One region of the Chromobacterium fluminis genome, then DNA from elsewhere that is predicted to be linked to it. Evidence: predicted binding sites of a transcription regulator. Region 1 holds the regulator's gene; the other holds the start of a gene.

The links. The regulator FNR, encoded in region 1, switches genes on or off when oxygen is low (the NO sensors DNR and NnrR bind a similar motif). The targets are predictions, from matches to a motif close to TTGATNNNNATCAA.
Region 2: HA052_RS02380 (M61 family metallopeptidase) is a predicted target of FNR. The motif match lies at 2,182-2,195, and genes of this name have one in related genera.

What each region holds. Positions count from the first base shown of each region.
Region 1 covers NZ_JAAOMA010000018.1:19,990-25,645, forward strand. Annotated here, with positions in the region: gene HA052_RS13815 (VOC family protein) at 168-566, opposite strand; gene HA052_RS13820 (inositol monophosphatase family protein) at 642-1,433, opposite strand; gene HA052_RS13825 (RNA methyltransferase) at 1,637-2,416, shown strand; gene HA052_RS13830 (DUF1853 family protein) at 2,406-3,329, shown strand; gene fnr (fumarate/nitrate reduction transcriptional regulator Fnr) at 3,532-4,278, opposite strand; gene hemN (oxygen-independent coproporphyrinogen III oxidase) at 4,388-5,656, shown strand, end outside.
Region 2 covers NZ_JAAOMA010000002.1:193,721-199,376, reverse strand. Annotated here, with positions in the region: gene pepN (aminopeptidase N) at 1-246, opposite strand, end outside; gene HA052_RS02380 (M61 family metallopeptidase) at 329-2,107, opposite strand; gene ccoN (cytochrome-c oxidase, cbb3-type subunit I) at 2,579-4,003, shown strand; gene ccoO (cytochrome-c oxidase, cbb3-type subunit II) at 4,020-4,634, shown strand; gene HA052_RS02365 (cbb3-type cytochrome oxidase subunit 3) at 4,638-4,829, shown strand; gene ccoP (cytochrome-c oxidase, cbb3-type subunit III) at 4,826-5,656, shown strand, end outside.

The sequences.
Region 1 (5,656 bases):
GGCCATGCTGGTCGAACTGGATCTTGATCTGGACTGGAACGAAGCGGACGCCTACCCGCCGCAGCCGCAAGCCGCTGCCGACGACGAGCCGGCGGTTTTTGGCGACGTGAATAACAAAGAGCCGCGCAATGCGCGGCTCTTTGTTATTCACGGGGCCCTGCCAGCGTTTAAACGTCGGACTTCAACTGCAGCAAATCCCAGCGATTGCCGTACAAATCCTCGAACACCACCACGGTGCCGTATTCCTCCTCGCGCGGCTGCTCGCTGAAGCTCACGCCCGCCGCGGCCATGCGGCGGTAATCGCGCCAGAAGTCGTCGGTATGCAGGAAGAAGCCGACGCGACCACCAGTTTGTACACCCACCACGGCCTGCTGCCTCGCATTGCTTGCCTTGGCCAGCAGCAACGCGCACTCGCTCGCCCCCGGCGGCGCCACGCGCACCCAGCGCTTGTCCTCGCCCTGACGCTCATCCTCCAGCAAGACAAAGCCCAGCTTGTCCACATACCAGGCGATGGCCTCGTCGTAATCCGCCACCACCAGGGCAACCGAACCCAAAAACTGTTTCATCTCACGCTCCAAACAAAAACGGCGTCCCCGAGGACGCCGTGACGCGCTTAGCCGCTCAGGCCAAGCCGACAACGCTTATTTGCCGATATGCGGCGCCAGCATGTGCAGCAGCTGCGCCAGCACCTTCGGGTTGGCGGCGACGATGTCGCCGGACTCCAGCCAGCCCTGCTCGCCGGACAAGTCGGTGACGATGCCGCCCGCTTCCTGCACGATCAGGCTGCCCGCAGCGATGTCCCAAGGCTTGAGGTTCAGCTCCCAGAAGCCTTCCACGCGGCCGCAGGCCACATTGCACAGGTCCAGCGAGGCCGCGCCTTCGCGACGCACGCCGGCGGTCTTGGCCAGCACATCCTTGAGCATGCCCAGGTATTGGTCGATATAGCTTTGGTCGGACACCGGGAAGCCGGTGGCGATCACGCATTCATTCATCATGAAGCGCTTGGACACGCGGATGCGGCGATCATTGAGGAAGGCGCCGACGCCGCGCGAGGCGGTGAACAGATCGTTGCGGTTGGGGTCGAAAACCACGGCTTGCTGCACCTGGCCCTTGTGCGCCAGCGCGATGGAAATCGCGTACTGCGGGTGGCCGTGCAGGAAGTTGGTAGTGCCGTCGATCGGATCGATGATCCACTCGTATTCCGACGAACCGATGCCTTTCGCGCCGGACTCTTCTGCTAGAATCGCGTGCTTGGGATAAGCTTCCAGAATGGAAGCGATGATGGACTCTTCCGCGGCGCGGTCGACTTCGGTCACGAAGTCATTGTGTTTCTTGCGCTCTACGCGCACCGCGTCGAGATTCAGCGACGCGCGCTGAATGACACTGCCGGCGCGGCGAGCGGCTTTCACCGCGACATTGAGCATCGGATGCATTGACGGCCTCTACACTTTCAACCATGACAGACGTCCGCCACATGACGCGACGTCTGCTAGTAACAATCTGGGTTAAGGAACAAGAAAAACCCGGCGCAATCGGGCAAGGCGGCATGCCTGCCCATCCGGCAAGCGCTGGCCTTGCGCGCAATAACGGCGCGCGGGCTTTTCGATAAGCCGGCTATTTTAATGTGAAACTGCTGATGAATAAACCCCAAGTACCTGATTTTCTGAAAAACATTCGCGTGGTGTTGGCTCGCCCCAACCATCCGGGCAATATCGGCTCCGCCGCCCGAGCGATGAAGACCATGGGCCTGAGCCGGCTCTATCTGGTTGAACCCAAAGTATTTCCCAGCGACGAAGCCAATACGCTGGCCTCCGGCGCGGTGGATCTTCTCGAACAGGCCACCGTGGTGCCCAGCCTCGCCGAGGCGCTGCAAGACGTCACCATCGCCTGCGCGTTGACCAGCCGCCGCCGCGAGCTGACCACCCCTCTGTCCACACCGCGTCAGACTACGCCGGAATTGGTGGCGCGCGCGCGCGCCGGCGAACAAGTGGCCCTGGTGTTCGGCAATGAAACCTTCGGCCTGTCGATCGAAGAAGTCGAGCAATGCAACCGTCTGGTCACCATCCCCGGCAACCCGGACTATTTCTCGCTGAATCTGGCGATGGCAGTGCAGGTGATGACCTACGAGCTGTTCAGCCACACCGGCGTGGACGTCGATTATCTGCGCGCCGACAGCGACGCGGCGGCGCTGGGCGAGGTGGAGGGCTTCTGCGGCCATCTGGAACAGACCATGGACAAGATAGGCTATTTCCGCCGCCGCAACAGCGAGCGGATGATGCGCCGGATGCGCACTCTGTTCAACCGCGCCGGCCTGCTGCGCGAGGAGATCGACATCCTGCGCGGCTTCCTCAAACAGGTGCAGCGCGCCGCCGACGGCGAAGTCCGCCGCGACGCGCCCGGACCGGATGGCGAATAAGCCGCCGTTCACCCTGCCCTACGCGCATCCGGCGGTGCGCGATCTGGCTTTTCTGCTCTCCGCGCCCTCCCCCTGGCGCAGCGGCGCGGACATCCCGCCACAACGGCTGCTGGGGGCAGACGGCCCGGCCTTGCTGCAAGCGCTGGACGCCGATCCGGCCGAGCTGCAGCACTGGCTGGCGCGCCAGCCCACCCGCCGTCTGGGCCATTACGCCGAGCGCTTGCTGTCCTTCTGGTTCCGCTTGGCGCCGCACATCGAACTGGTCGCCAGCAATCTGCCGGTGCGCGGTCCGGACGGCCGCACCGTCGGCGAATTCGACTTCCTTTTGCGCCTCGACGGCCAACCGCTGCATCTGGAAGCCGCCAGCAAGTTCTACCTGCAACTAGGCCGCAGCGCCGATACGCTGACCGGCCCCAGCCTGCGCGACGCCTGGGCGCTGAAAGCCCATAAGCTGCAGACCCAGCTGCGCCTGTCCCGCCATCCCGCGGCGCAAGCTGCGCTGCCGGCGGGCTTCGACGGCTGCGCTGTCGGCGCCCGGCTCAGCGGTTGGCTGTTCCACGCCCTGGACACCTCGCCGGAACCTCCGCCCGGCGCTCTGCCCCTCTACGGGCAATACTGGCCGCTGCGCGGCGACTGGCCTGCGTTGAACGCGGACTCCCGCTGGGCCTGGCTGCCCAGGCTCAGCTGGCTGGCGCCGGCGCGCCTCTCGCGGGAACACACCGCCGACGCGGCGGAACTGCGCGCGCGGCTGGAACAGGCCGAGGCGCCGCAGCTGCTGGCCGAACTGCAACCCGGCCCCGACGGCGACTGGCACGAAGTGGCGCGCGGCTTCGCCGTGCCGCCCGGATGGCCTCAAGAAGCGCCCTTGTCGCGGCTGCTGCGGCAAATCGCCGACTGCGCGCCGTCCCCATGAAAAAAGGCAAGCCCGATGGCTTGCCTAAGAACCTGTTTACAATCCGCTGCGCGTCGGCGATACGGCGTTGAAACCAGCTTCGAAATGCTCATGTACCACGTGTACATTCCGCTTTCTCAGCCGCTTTCGCCTTGTCTCGCCTTAGCTCGCAAGATCGTAAACACGCTCTTGCGTCTTTCACGACTCTGCCTAAGCGGCGGAATCAATGGCCGTTGGCGTGGGCGCAGCCGGAAATCAGCGCCTTCAACTCATCCACCATCACTAGCTGGATATGCTTATGGTCTACCGTGATCCAGCCTTGCTGCTGGAACTTGGACAGCGTGCGGCTGACGGTTTCCAGTTTCAACCCCAGGAAGCTGCCGATTTCCTCGCGGCTCATGCGCAGGATGAAATCATTGGCGGCGAAGCCCCGGGTGGACAGACGCTGGGACAAATTGAGCAAGAAAGCGGCTAGACGTTCTTCCGCCTTCATGTTGCCCAATAGCAACATTACATTTTGATCGCGAACGATCTCGCGGCTCATCAGTCGGTAGAAGTGGTGCTGCAAGGTGGGAATTTCGCGACCCAGGCTCTCCATGCGGCTGAACGGCAACTCGCACACCTCGCTGTCCTCCAGCGCGATGGCGTCGCAACCGTGAACATTGGCGGAAATGCCGTCCAAACCCATCAGTTCGCCGGACATGTGGAAGCCGGTCACCTGTTCGCGGCCGTCCTGGCTGGCCACGCTGGTCTTGAAGAAGCCGGTACGCACCGCGAACAGAGAGCGGAAGCCCTCGCCGCTTCGGAACAGGTATTCGCCGCGCTTCAAACGACGGCTCTGGCGGATCACCGCGTCAAGCTGGGTCAGCTCCTCGCGGTTGAGCCCCACAGGCAGACAGAGTTCCTTCAGGCTGCAGTTGGAGCAGGAGACCTTCAGGTTATGCAAAGAGATATGATTCTGATCGGACATGGCATGTTTAGTACAAGCTTGCGATGAAGCTTGACCCTTATCAAAGCGAAATTCGCAGGATTTCCGCAAATTTACCAGTCCACCAGAGGTTTTGCTATCCAAATACGACATGAAGACCACCCACCCATTTTCTCCTGCCCATTTTGAATTCGACCGCGCTCTGATTGAACGCCTCGACGGGACAGGTCCTAGATATACGTCATACCCGACAGCGGATCGCTTTACGCCGGGTTTTGCCGAAAGAGACTACATCCACTGGCTACGGCAGCGCAGCATCGGCGCCAACCGGAAACCTTTATCATTGTACGCTCATATACCTTTTTGCAACACTATCTGCTACTACTGCGGTTGCAACAAGATCATCACCAAGGACAGCGGCAAAGCCGACTTGTATCTGGACTACCTGGAAAAGGAAGTCCGGATGGTCGCCTCCTGTCTGGGCCGTCGAGAGCAGGTGATACAGCTGCATTTCGGCGGCGGCACCCCAACGTTCCTGTCCGACGCGCAACTGGAACGATTGATGACCTTGCTCAAGACTCATTTCGAGTTCTTGAAGGAGGGGGAGTATTCCATAGAAATAGACCCGCGCAAAGTCAGCGCGGCTACAATTTTCAAGCTGGCTGAATTCGGCTTCAACCGCATCAGCGTCGGCATCCAGGACTTCGAGCCCGCGGTGCAGCAGGCGGTGAACCGCGTGCAATCCGAGGAGGAAACGCTGGAGGTGATCCAGGCGGCGCGCGACGCCGGCTTCAAGTCCGTCAGCGTCGATCTGATCTACGGCCTGCCCTTGCAGAGCCGGGAATCGGTGCGCCGCACGCTGGACAAGGTGATCGCCATCGGTCCGGACCGGCTGGCGCTGTACAACTACGCCCATCTGCCCACCGTGTTCATGCCGCAGCGCCGCATCAACGAGGCCGATCTGCCGTCGCCGGAAACCAAGCTGGACATCCTGCAGGACTCGGTGCAACGTCTATCCGATGCCGGTTATGTGTTCATCGGCATGGATCACTTTGCCAAGCCGGACGACGAATTGGCCTCCGCCCTGCGCCAGGGCCGGCTGCAACGCAATTTCCAGGGTTACTCCACGCATGCGGACTGCGACATGATTGGCCTTGGCGTGTCCTCCATCGGCAAGGTCGGCCCCTGCTACAGCCAGAGCGCCAAAGACCTGGACAGCTACTACGCGGCGCTGGACAGCGGCCATCTGCCGGTGCTGCGCGGACTGACGCTGGACAATGACGATATCCTGCGCCGCAGCATCATCCAGGGCCTGATGTGCCGTTTCTCGCTGTCGGTGGAAGCGCTGGAAGAAATTCACGGCATCAACTTCGCCGAGTACTTCGCCGAAGAGCTGCCGCAGATCCGCGAATACCAGCAA
Region 2 (5,656 bases), on a different contig from region 1:
ATCGTCGGCCAGCGCGTAGCCGCCTTCGCCCAGGCGTTCGCCGTCCAGCGTCACCGCCACCAGCGCGGCGCTGCCGTCCAGCACCAGATCGTCCCGGTGCGCGGCCTTGTCGTTGCGGGTCACCACCAAGCGCGCGTGCACGCGGGTGGCGTCGTCTTCGATGTCGAAGCTCAGATCGACCCGGTCAATCAGAAAAGCGGGGGCTGCGTAGTCGTTGCGGTACTTGACTTGCGGCTGTTGAGCCATGTCTACGTCTCCTTCGATGCCGGCTGCGCCGGTCTTGGCTGGAGGGGAACGGCGCCGGGGCGCGGCGCCGGCCCGATGAATGTTAGCGGCGCAGCCACCGGGCGCCGTCGTCCTGCAACAGCAGGCGGCAGGCGTCGGCAGGCGCGGCTTGCAGCTCTACTTCCGCGCTGATCAGCTCATCGCGGCGGAAGCAGTGCAGTTTCAGCTTAGCGCCCGGCTGGTAACGCGCCAGCGCCTTGTCCAAATCCACCGCCTTGAGCTTGTCTATGGCCACGATCACATCGCCGCCGGACAGCCCGGCGCGCTGCGCCGCGCCGCCGTCGTAGACGTTGATCACGCGCACGCCCTGGGCCTCGGCCACCGCCTTGACGCCCAGGCTGGCCGGAGCCGGCTTGCCGCTCAGCGCCAGGCCGCCGCGATCGCCGGCGTTGGCCGCCGGCTCAAAGCGCAGTTCCACGCCCTGGGCAGCCAGCAGCTCGGCCAGCGGCAAGGGCTCGACGCCGCGCAACGCTCGGTCGAAGAAGGCTTTGAGGTCCAGGCCGGTGGCGGCCTGCGCCAGGCTTTCCCACTCGTCCTCGGCCAGGCCTTTGCCGTCGTCCAGCCATTTGCGCCACAGCGCGCGCATCACGTCGTCCAGCGACTGACGGCCCTGGCTGTCGCGGCGTATGGTCAAGTCCAGCGCCAACGCGGCCAACGCGCCCTTGGTGTAATAGCTGACGATGCTGTTGGGGCTGTTTTCGTCTTGCCGGTAGTACTTGGTCCAGGCTTCGAAGCTGGATTGCTCCAGCGTCTGCTTCAAGCGGCCGGCGCCGCGCTCCACGCCGCTGATGGTTTCCGCCAGCAGGCCCAGATAGCGCTTCTCGTCTATCAGGCCGCAGCGCACCAGGCTCAGGTCGTCGTAATAGGAGGTGATGCCCTCAAAGGCCCACAGCAAACGGGTGTAGCCTTCCTGATTCAGGTCGTAGGGCGTGAACGCCGCCGGCTTCATCCGCTTGACGTTCCAGCTGTGGAAATATTCGTGGCTGATCAGGCCCAACAGTTTCAGATAGCCGTCGCTAATCTCCTCGACGCCCTGTTGCGGCAAGTCGTCGCGGTTGGCCACCAGCGCGGTGGAGGCGCGATGCTCCAGGCCGCCGTAGACGTCTTTGCCGACGAAAAGCATGAACACGTAGCGTTCGAACGGGGCCGGCTCGCCAAACAACTTGATCTGGTATTCGCAAATTTTCTTGGCGTCGCGCGCCAAGCGCTTGAGGTCGGCGCGGAAACGACCGGAGACGACGAATTCGTGCGGTACGCCGCAGGCTTTGAAGCTGACGCGTTCGAAAGCGCCCAGTTCCACCGGATGGTCGATCAACTCGTCGTAGGAAGCCGCCTGATAGCCGCCGAAGCCGGTTTTCTTGTCCGCGCCGCGCGCCGGCAAGCTGGTCGCCACTTTCCAGTCGGCGTAGGCCTTGCCTTCCGGCGGCAGGATGTCCACCGAGCAGGCCTCGTTTTCATAGCCGTCAGCCGCCAGGAAAACGCTGGTGCCGTTATAGAAGCCTCGCTGCGCGTCCAGATACGCTCCGCGCACGGAGAGATCAAACGCATAAACTTTATAGCGCAGAACCAGCGAGCCCTTGACCGGCGCGGCTTGCCAGCTGTTTTTTGTCAACTGGACCAGCTGCACCGCTTTTCCCGCGGATTCCGCGCGAATTTCCACAATATGCTTGGAGAACTCCCGGATCATGTAACTACCCGGAATCCAAGCCGGCAACGAGAAAATCTGGCCGTTCTTAGCGGGTTTGGGAACGGTCAGGACGACCTCGAAAAGATGCGCCTCCGGGGCGCATGGACATAGGGTGTAGCGGACGGAAACGGTCATGATCTGCCTGCAATCGTTGCAAAACCTTCTGATTTTAGCACTTGCCGCGGGTAAACGCTGCGTTTTATGACATCTTGATCCAGGTCAAGAAGGCTGGGCCGCCAGACAATACAATCTCGCCAGTGGCAACAGTATTTGCAAGAACTGTCACGCTCGCTTGAGACATAAATAAAGACAAATGGGAAAGCGACATCCCCCGGCCGTCCAAACTGGCCCGATATGGGTAATTGATTTAGAATGCCGGGTTAACTAAATGGGGAAATTGCGCTGTCGCAATACGGGATGAACTGCTAATACAGACATCAGTACCGCTGCGACCCGGGTCAAGCGCTTGATTTTAATAAAAGTCGATTTCCCTGCGGCTTCGTCTGGATACAGTCACATCGGTACAGATTGGGACAGTCGCCCGGACTTCAAGCCGTCGATTAGATATGTCACGTTCTGAGTTAGCAACCTTGGAGAAAAACCTAAATGGAAACGCAATCCACTTATAACTATAAGGTGGTGCGCCAATTTGCCATCATGACCGTCGTGTGGGGCATTGTCGGCATGTTGGTGGGCGTCATCATTGCGGCCCAACTGGTCTGGCCCGATTTGAACTTCGGCCCCTGGTTCCACTTCGGCCGCCTGCGCCCGCTGCACACCAATGCGGTCATCTTCGCCTTCGGCGGCTGCGGTTTGTTCGCCACTTCCTACTACGTAGTGCAGCGTACCTGTAACGTCCGGCTGATCTCCGACAAGCTCGCCGCCTTCACCTTCTGGGGCTGGCAGCTGGTGATCGTGCTGGCCGCCATCACCTTGCCGCTGGGCCTGACCACCAGCAAGGAATACGCGGAGCTGGAATGGCCAATCAAACTGCTGATCGCGGTGATCTGGATTGTTTACGCCATCGTTTTCTTCGGCACCATCGCCATCCGCAAGGTCAAGCACATTTACGTGGCCAACTGGTTCTACGGCGCCTTCATCCTGGCCGTGGCCCTGCTGCACATCGTCAACTCCGCCTTCGTGCCGGTGTCGCTGTGGAAATCCTACTCCGCCTACTCCGGCGCCGTGGACGCCATGGTGCAATGGTGGTACGGCCATAACGCCGTGGGCTTCTTCCTGACCGCCGCCTTCCTCGGCATGATGTACTACTTCATCCCGAAACAGGCAGGCCGTCCGGTTTACTCCTACCGCCTGTCCGTGGTGCACTTCTGGGCGCTGATCTTCACCTATATGTGGGCGGGCCCTCACCACCTGCACTACACCAGCCTGCCGGACTGGACCCAATCCGTAGGCATGGTGTTCTCCCTGGTACTGCTGGCTCCGAGCTGGGGCGGCATGATCAACGGCATCATGACCCTGTCGGGCGCCTGGCATAAGCTGCGCACCGACCCGGTGCTGAAATTCCTGGTGGTGTCGCTGTCCTTCTACGGCATGTCCACCTTCGAAGGCCCGATGATGTCGATCAAGACCGTCAACGCCTTGTCCCACTACACCGACTGGACCATCGGCCACGTGCACTCCGGCGCGCTGGGCTGGGTGGGCTTCATCACCATCGGTTCCATGTACTACCTGATTCCTCGCCTGTTCGGCCGCGAATCCATGTTCAGCCTGAAGCTGGTTGAAGCCCATTTCTGGCTCGCCACCGTCGGCGTGGTGCTGTACATCGCCGCATTGTGGATCTCCGGCGTGACCCAGGGCCTGATGTGGCGCGCGCTGAACCCGGACGGCACCCTGACCTACGCCTTCGTAGAAGCGGTCAAGGCCACCTATCCGTACCACTTCGTGCGTCTGCTCGGCGGCTTCCTGTACCTGCTCGGCATGTTCCTGATGGCCTACAACACCTTCCGCACCGTAACCGCGGGCCGGGCCGTAGACGCCAAGATCCCGGCCATCACCGCCCACGCTCATTGAGGCGCAAGGAAACATCATGGATAAGATACAAAAACTGATCGAAGAACACGTCGGCTATCTGATCGTGTTCACCCTGCTGGTCGTCAGCGTGGCCGGCCTGGTGGAAATCCTGCCGCTGGCCTTCCAGAAATCGACCACCCAGCCGGTGGCCGGCGTCAAGCCCTACACCGCCGTGCAGCTGGCCGGCCGCGACATCTACATCCGCGAAGGCTGCCACACCTGCCACACGCAGATGATCCGTCCGTTCCGCGCGGAAACCGAACGCTACGGCCATTACTCCGTGGCCGGCGAATCGGTGTACGACCACCCCTTCCTGTGGGGCTCCAAGCGCACGGGTCCGGACCTGGCCCGCGTGGGCGCCCGCTACTCCGACGAATGGCATCGCGTGCACCTGATCAACCCGCGCGACGTGGTTCCCGAGTCCAATATGCCGGCCTTCCCATGGCTGGCCAAGAATCTGGCCGACGCCGACATCGTGCCGACCAAGATGAAGGCGCTGCGCCTGGTGGGCGTCCCCTATACCGACAAAGACATCGCCGAGGCCAAGGCCCAGGTGGAAGGCAAGTCGGAAATGGACGTGCTGGTCGCTTACCTGCAAGGCTTGGGCCTTGCCTTGAAGAACGTTCGTTAAGCCATGGACTGGGTAACCATCGGACGCTCGCTGTTCACGGTAGTGTGCTTTGCATTCTTCATCGTGGTGCTGGGCATCGCCTACAGCAAGCGCTCCAAGAACCGGTATGAGGACGCGGCCAACCTGCCCTTCCTCGACGACGACAAGGTGCAGGAAGCGGAACAAGACCAAGCTTCCAACGGAGCAAAAAAATGAGTGATTTCGTGAGCGAATTCTGGAACATCTGGATCACCGCGATCGTGCTGGGCGGCCTCGTCTGGCTGACCTATCTGGTGTTTTCACAATCCAAGATCAAGGTGCAAAAGGGCGAACAGGTTGAGATCACCGGCCACGTATGGGACGGCGACCTTTCCGAGTACAACCACCCGCTGCCGCGCTGGTGGATGTTGATGTTCTACGTGACCCTGGCCTTCGCCGTGGTCTACCTGATCCTGTACCCTGGCCTGGGCACCTGGAAAGGCGTGTTCGGCTGGACTTCGGTAGACCAGTACAAGAAGGAGCGCGCGCAGGCGGAAGCCAAGTATCAGCCGCTGTACGACCAATTCCTGAAACAGGACGTCAAGGCCGTGGCCGCCGACCCCAAAGCTCAGGAAATGGGCAAGCGTCTGTTCCAGACCTACTGCGTGCAGTGCCACGGTTCCGACGCCCGCGGCGCCAAGGGCTTCCCCAACCTGACCGACAACAAGTGGCTGTGGGGCGGCGACATCAAGACCATCCACACCACCATCTCCGAAGGCCGTCATGGCCAGATGCCGGCCTGGGGCGCGGCGTTCGGCGAGGAAAAGGTCAAGGACGTCGCCAACTACGTGCTGTCGCTGTCCAAACGCAAGCATGACGCCGAGCGCGCGGCTCGCGGCAAGGAAACCTTCGCCACCGTCTGTATCGCCTGCCATGGTCCGGACGGCAAGGGCAACCAGCAGTTGGGCGCGCCCAACCTGACCGACAACAACTGGTTGTACGGCGGCAGCGAGAAAACCATCATCGAAACCATCACCAACGGCCGCAACAACCAGATGCCGGCC